DNA from 3 places in the Lentzea sp. NPDC058450 genome. Region 1 is predicted to be linked to each of the others. Evidence: riboswitches for the same ligand, from Rfam matches in the RefSeq annotation. Region 1 holds a riboswitch; each other region holds the start of a gene.
What was found. Region 1 has a riboswitch for cobalamin ahead of ACFWNN_RS22080 (ribonucleoside-diphosphate reductase subunit alpha). Riboswitches for the same ligand answer to the same signal wherever they lie in the genome.

Region 1 (2,256 bases):
GCCGACGGGGAGTCCGAGGAGCACCTCGGCGAGATCCTCACCGGGCGGCGTGACCAGGTGCTGATCGCGACGAAGGCGATGGCGCGGTCCGGCCCCGGCCCCAACGACCTCGGGGCGACCCGCGTGCACCTCACCCGCAGCATCGAGGCGAGCCTGCGCCGGTTGCGCACCGACCACATCGACCTCTTCCAGCTGCACAACACCGACCCGATCACGCCGCTGGAGGAGACGCTCAGCGCGGTGGACGACGCCGTGCGCCAGGGCAAGATCAGGCACATCGGCGCCGCGAACTTCCCCGCGTGGCAGGTCACCAAGGCGCTCGGCATCTCGGCGCTCAAGCAGCTGTCCGGGTTCGTCGCGCTGCAGGAGCACTACTCGCTGCTGGTGCGCGACCTGGAGGCCGAGATCCTGCCGATGGTCGAGAGCGAGAACATCGGCCTGATCGTCTGGGGCCCGCTCGCCGCCGGATACCTGACCGGCAAGTTCGACGCCGAGGGCAAGACCGAAGAGACTTCCGCGCGACGTTCGAAGAGTTCTCAGGCGATTCCACCGGTCGACCCGTCCGCCGCCGCGCCGATCGTGCACGTCGTCCGCGAGGTGGCCGAGCGCAACGGCACGAGCATGCCGCAGGTCGCGCTGGCGTGGCTGCTCGCCCGGCCCGCGGTCACCAGCGTCACCATCGGCGCGCGCACCGTCGAGCAGCTGCGCGACAACCTCGCCGCCGTCGAGAACCCGTTGCAGGAGAAGGACCTCGCCGAGCTGGACGCGATCAGCGCCCCGGCCCCGGTGTACCCCAAGTGGATCAACGACTACTCCGCGGCCGTGCGGGGTCCGGTCCCGCAGGGCTGAGGCCGGCGCGGGCGACGGGGTGGGGCGGACCGTGTTCAACGCCTGCCACCTGCGTTGATCAACCGGGTTCGCCCTGCCGTCTCCACCGTCGTCGGCGGGGCGATTCCGGCACGTCCGGGACGCTGCTCCAACCGGGCGACACGCCCACTACATGTAGGTGTGCGTCTCATGATCGCGCCCATGTATTGTGTCGCGAAGCTGGTTCGGCCGATCATCCAGATCGGTCGTCGCAAGAGGGAACCCGGTGCGATTCCGGGACTGCCCCGCAGCGGTGAACGGGAACGAAAGCCGTCAGGAAGCACTGGACGAGGGTGTCTGGGAAGCGACGGCCGGTAGGCGCCTCGGTGATCGATCACCGGGCACGCCCGTGAGTCCGAAGACCTGCCAGCATCCCGCACGCGCCTGCGTGCGGGCGTCCGAGGCCCCGAGGGAGGGCGGGAGGACGTGGCGGTCGCGCGCGCCCGTTCACTCCTCGCTGCTCTCGTGGCCACCGAGCTCGCGAGGAGAGAGCTGTGACGGCGGTCGACACAGTCACCACCACCATGCGCGTCAAAAAACGCAACGGTTCACTCGAACCGGTCGACTTGAACAAGATCGTGCGCGCGGTGGAGCGCTGCACGGTCGGTCTGCACGACGTCGACCCGCTGCGGGTCGCGACGAAGACGATCAGCGGCCTCTACGACGGGGCGACCACGGAGGAGCTGGACAAGCTCTCGATCCAGACCGCGGCCGCCCTGGTCGCCGAGGAACCCGAGTACTCCAAGCTCGCCGCGGGCCTGCTGGCCGCGTTCATCGAGAAGGAGGTGCGCCGTCAGGGCGTGCAGTCCTTCAGCCAGAGCATCGCGCTGGGGCACGCCGAGGGCCTGATCGGCGACGCGACCGCGAAGTTCGTGGCCGCCAACGCCCGCAAGCTCGACGACGCGATCGACCTCGACGGCGACCGGCGGTTCGAGTACTTCGGCCTGCGCACCGTCTACGACCGCTACCTGCTGCGCCACCCGTCCAAGCGGTTCGTGATCGAGCAGCCGCAGTACTGGCTGCTGCGCGTCGCGTGCGGGCTCTCGCACACCGCGGCCGAGGCGATCGACTTCTACCGGCTGATGTCGTCGCTGGCGTACCTGCCCAGCTCGCCGACGCTGTTCAACTCCGGCACCCAGCACACCCAGATGTCGTCGTGCTACCTGCTCGACTCGCCGAAGGACGAGCTGGAGTCGATCTACGAGCGCTACGCCCAGATCGCGCGGCTGTCGAAGTTCGCCGGCGGCATCGGCGTGCAGTGGTCGCGGGTGCGCTCGCGCGGTGCGTTGATCCGCGGCACCAACGGCCACTCCAACGGCATCGTGCCGTGGCTGCGCACCTTGGACGCGTCGGTCTCGGCCGTGAACCAGGGTGGCCGCCGCAAGGGCG
Region 2 (2,256 bases), on a different contig from region 1:
GGTGGTGGTGCGCGAGGGCACCGAGGGCCCGTACGCGGGCAACGGCGGCCTGCTCCGCAAGGACACGCCGCACGAGATCGCGACCGAGGTCTCGCTGAACACCTCGTTCGGCGTCGAGCGGGTGGTCAGGGACGCGTTCGCGCGTGCCTCGAACCGCCAGCGCCGGCACCTGACGCTGGTGCACAAGACGAACGTCCTCACGCACGCCGGCTCGTTGTGGTCGCGCGTCGTCGAGGAGGTCTCGCTGCAGCACCCGGACGTCACCGTGGCCTACCAGCACGTGGACGCGGCGACCATTCACATGGTCACCGACCCGGGCCGCTACGACGTGATCGTCACCGACAACCTGTTCGGCGACATCCTGACCGACCTGGCCGCCGCCGTCACGGGTGGCATCGGCCTGGCCGCGTCGGGGAACATGGACGTCACCAGGCGCAACCCGTCGATGTTCGAGCCGGTGCACGGGTCCGCCCCGGACATCGCCGGCCAGGGCATCGCCGACCCGACGGCCGCCGTGCTGTCGGTCGCGCTGCTGCTCGACCACCTCGGCGAGCACGAGGCGGCGCGCCGGATCGAGGCCTCCGTGGCGTTCGACCTGGCGACGCGCGACCACCAGTCTCCGGGCGCGACCTACGCGATCGGCGACCGGCTCGCGGCACTCGTGTCGTCGAACGTGCGCACGGGCTGAGTTCGTTTCAGACGTTTTGAAGCCCCGGCCGGATGGTTCCCGGCCGGGGCTTCGGCGTTTCTCCGCGCGATCAGAGCTGGCCGTTGGCCTCACGCCACGCGCGCTCCTTCTGGATGTACTCGTTGTCCTGCGGGAACTCGTCGATCGACGGCACGCGGCGGATCTCGGTCTTGAAGCCGGGGCCGGTCATCGGCATGCGGCGGGCCCACTCGATCGCCTCCTGGATCGAGGCGACGTTGAGCAGGTAGAAGCCGTTGAACAGCTCCTTGGTCTCGCCGTACGGGCCGTCCGTGATGACCGCGGGCTCGGCGGAGTAGTCGACGACGACGCCCTCGGACGGGTCGGAGAGGCCCTCGGCGGCGAGCAGCACGCCGGCCCGGATCAGCTCCTCGTTGAACGCGCCGACGGTCTCGAGCATCTTGTCGAAGTCGAACTCGCCCATGTTGGCGAAGGCCTCGTCGGTGGCGCGCATGATCAGCATGTACTTCACGGTGGTTCTCCTTGCGTCTCGTTCGTTGACGTCCAGAGGTCGAACGGGTGCCCCGCCGGATCGACACGCACCCAGAACTTTTTTGAAGTTTTCTTTTCGTGCAGGTCAGAGGCTTGCATACGGGCGGCCCGGTGTCGCAGCCGAGATGCGCCTCACGTCCGCCGTCGCACGGACGGGTGATCGTGTCGGGTTAGAGTGCTTTCGTCGTGCATGGGGGAAGTCCGGTCTGAATCCGGCGCTGACCCGCAACGGTAGGTCTCTCTGTCGAGAGGGACGAGCCCGAATACCCGCGCACGGTGCAACCAGGAACTCCTGCCGTGGACTGCGGGAAGGGCATCAGTGATCGGGAAGATCAGCGCGCTCGTCGGCGTGCTCGCCGTCAGCATCGTCGCGGGCGTGGCACTCGGCCCCGTGTCCGTTCCGTTCGACGTCACCCTGGACCTGCTGTGGGCGGCGTTCACCGGCGGCACCGTCCCGGCCGACCTCGCCGGCCAGTACCACATCGTCTGGGACATCCGGCTGCCGCGCGTGCTGCTGGCCGCGGTCGTCGGGGCCGGGCTGAGCGCGGTCGGCGTCGCGATCCAGGCGATGGTCCGCAACGCCCTCGCCGATCCCTACGTGCTGGGCATCTCGTCGGGCGCGAGTGTCGGCGCGACGGCCGTGGCGACGCTCGGCGTCCTGTCCGGGCTCGGCGTGTACGCGCTCTCGGTCGGGGCGTTCGTGACCGGCCTCGGCGCCACGGCTCTGGTCTACCTCACCGCACGCACGAGCCGAGGGCTCACACCGTTGCGGCTGGTGCTGACCGGAACCGCGCTGGCGTACGGGTTCTCGGCCGTCGCGATGCTGCTGGTGTTCCAGGCGCCGCACGGCGAGGCGGCGCGCAGCGCGATGTTCTGGTTGCTCGGCAGCCTGGGCGGCGCGACCTGGACGCAGTTGCCGATCGCGTTCGTCGTGACCCTGGCCGGCGTCGCCTACCTGATGACGCGCGCCCGGCAGCTGAACGCGCTGGCGATGGGCGACGAGACCGCCACGACGCTGGGCGTGTCCGTCAACCGGTTCCGCACGCAGCTGTTCATCG
Region 3 (2,256 bases), on a different contig from region 1:
GCGCCTGGCCCGGCTGGTCGGCTCGACGTTCAAAGCGCACACCGTGCTGGCAGTGCTGCGGGGTGAGCACATCGAGTTCCTGCTGGCCCAGGGCATGACGGCGGCGGAGATCCGGGTGGGGGTCATTTCGCTCGCCGACACGCTGGCGGCTGAGGTTTGATGCTGGGGTGTTGAACCGACAGCTCTCCGGAGTCCGCAAGAAGACGTTGCTGGAGTCGCTCGGCCCGGTGCCGGACGTCGACCCCGACCGCTACGGCGACGGCGGCCCGGTGGGCGCGCTGGAGGAGCGGGTCGCCGCGTTGCTGGGCACCGAGGCCGCGCTGTTCGTGCCGACCGGCACGATGGCGCAGCAGATCGCGTTGCGCTGCTGGGCGGACCGCACGCACAACCCGATCGTCGCGATGCACCCGCGAGCGCACCCGTTGAACCACGAGGACGACGCGCTGACCGTGCTGTCCGGGCTGCGGCCGATCAAGGTGCGCAACGACGACGTCGGCACGTGCCCCGAGCCGTTCGGGACGCTGCTGCTGGAGGTGCCGGACCGTGAGGCCGGGTTCGTCCTGCCGACCTGGGACGAGCTCGTGGCGGTGGTAGAGGCGGCCCGCGAACGGGACGCGGTCGTGCACCTCGACGGCGCGCGGCTGTGGGAGAGCACCTTCGGGCTGGGCAGGTCGTTGCCCGAGATCGCCGGCCTCTTCGACTCGGTCTACGTCTCGTTCTACAAGTCCCTCGAAGGCATTTCGGGCGCGGCGCTGGCGGGGAGCCACGACTTCGTCGAGCAGGCACGGGTCTGGCGGCACCGGTACGGCGGCATGGTGTTCCAGCAGTGGCCCGCCGCGTTGTCCGCGTTGCACGGCCTGGACACGGTGTTGCCTCGCCTGGGTTCGTACGTCGCGCACGCCAAGGTCGTCGCCGCCGCGATGGACCAGCCCGAACCTCACACGCACCAGTTCGCGCTGCATCTGCCCGGCGACCCGGCCAGGCTGAAGGAGGTGGGCGGGAAGTTCCTCGGCGGGTTCTGGCCGGACGGACCGCTCGCCAAGACCGAGGTGACCGTGGCCGGGCCCGCGCTGGAGTGGACGGCGGACGAGGTCAAGGCGGCGTGGACCGAGTTTCTGGAGTCGATCTAGCGACGTCGCTCACCTGGCTGTTGGACCCGGCCTTGCGAAATGCGACGATGCCGGGGCTGTGAGGGGAGTGCGAGGAAGCCGGTGTGACTCCGGCGCCGTCCCGCGACTGTGACCGGTTTTGGACGCCGGAAGTCAGGAACTCGTCCCCCTCTTCACCTGACCGCGGGCGTGGACACCCGAGGAAGGACTTCGCCGAGCATGTTCCCGTTTTCGGCTGTCGTCGGCCATGACGACCTCCGGCTCGCCCTGCTGCTGAACGCCGTGCACCCCGGCATCGGCGGCGTGCTCGTCCGAGGTGAGAAGGGGACCGCGAAGTCGACCATCGTGCGCGCCCTCGCCGCGTTGCTGCCCGAGCTCGACATCTCGGCCGGCTGCCGGTTCGGCTGCGCGCCGGGGACCGCCGACTGCCCCGACGCGCCCCACGACGGGGTGGAGCGACGGCCAGCGCGGCTGGTCGAACTGCCCGTCGGCGCGACCGAGGACCGGCTCGTCGGGTCGCTCGACCTGGAGAAGGCGCTGACCGAGGGCGTCCGGGCGTTCCAGCCCGGACTGCTGGCGGCCGCGCACCGGGGCGTGCTCTACGTCGACGAGGTCAACCTGCTGCACGACCACCTGGTCGACCTGCTGCTCGACGCCGCCGCGATGGGGCGCGCGCACGTCGAACGCGAGGGCGTGTCGGTGTCGCACCCGTCGCAGTTCCTGCTGGTCGGCACGATGAACCCCGAGGAGGGCGAGCTGCGGCCGCAGCTGCTCGACCGGTTCGGGCTGACCGTCGCGGTGAAGGCCGCGCGCGACGTGGCCGTGCGCACCGAGGTGATCCGCCGCCGGCTCGCCTACGAGGCCGACCCGGCCGGGTTCGCCGCGCGGTGGGCCGACGAGGACTCGCAGCTGAAGCAGCAGATCACCGACGCCCGGTCGCGGTTGGCCGGAGTGTCCCTTCCGGACGGTGAGCTGCGCCGGATCGCCGCCGTCTGCGCGGCTTTCGAGGTCGACGGCATGCGCGCGGACCTCGTGGTCGCCCGTGCCGCGATCGCCCACGCGGCGTGGCGGGGCGCCGGCGCCGTCGAGGAGACAGACGTCGAGACCGCCGTCCGGCTCGCGTTGCCGCACCGGCGCCGCCGCGACC

Region 2: linked by a shared signal. The riboswitch ahead of ACFWNN_RS18620 (FecCD family ABC transporter permease) and the one ahead of ACFWNN_RS22080 (ribonucleoside-diphosphate reductase subunit alpha) in region 1 are both predicted to bind cobalamin.
Region 3: linked by a shared signal. The riboswitch ahead of ACFWNN_RS17645 (putative cobaltochelatase) and the one ahead of ACFWNN_RS22080 (ribonucleoside-diphosphate reductase subunit alpha) in region 1 are both predicted to bind cobalamin.

The regions. Positions count from the first base shown of each region.
Region 1 is NZ_JBHXLO010000014.1:2,570-4,825, reverse strand. Features, by position in the region: gene ACFWNN_RS22085 (aldo/keto reductase) at 1-849, shown strand, start outside; cobalamin riboswitch at 1,032-1,253, shown strand; gene ACFWNN_RS22080 (ribonucleoside-diphosphate reductase subunit alpha) at 1,362-2,256, shown strand, end outside.
Region 2 is NZ_JBHXLO010000010.1:240,282-242,537, reverse strand. Features, by position in the region: gene ACFWNN_RS18630 (3-isopropylmalate dehydrogenase) at 1-688, shown strand, start outside; gene ACFWNN_RS18625 (YciI family protein) at 759-1,178, opposite strand; cobalamin riboswitch at 1,342-1,488, shown strand; gene ACFWNN_RS18620 (FecCD family ABC transporter permease) at 1,518-2,256, shown strand, end outside.
Region 3 is NZ_JBHXLO010000010.1:46,850-49,105, reverse strand. Features, by position in the region: gene ACFWNN_RS17655 (helix-turn-helix domain-containing protein) at 1-160, shown strand, start outside; gene ACFWNN_RS17650 (threonine aldolase family protein) at 168-1,130, shown strand; cobalamin riboswitch at 1,159-1,293, shown strand; gene ACFWNN_RS17645 (putative cobaltochelatase) at 1,329-2,256, shown strand, end outside.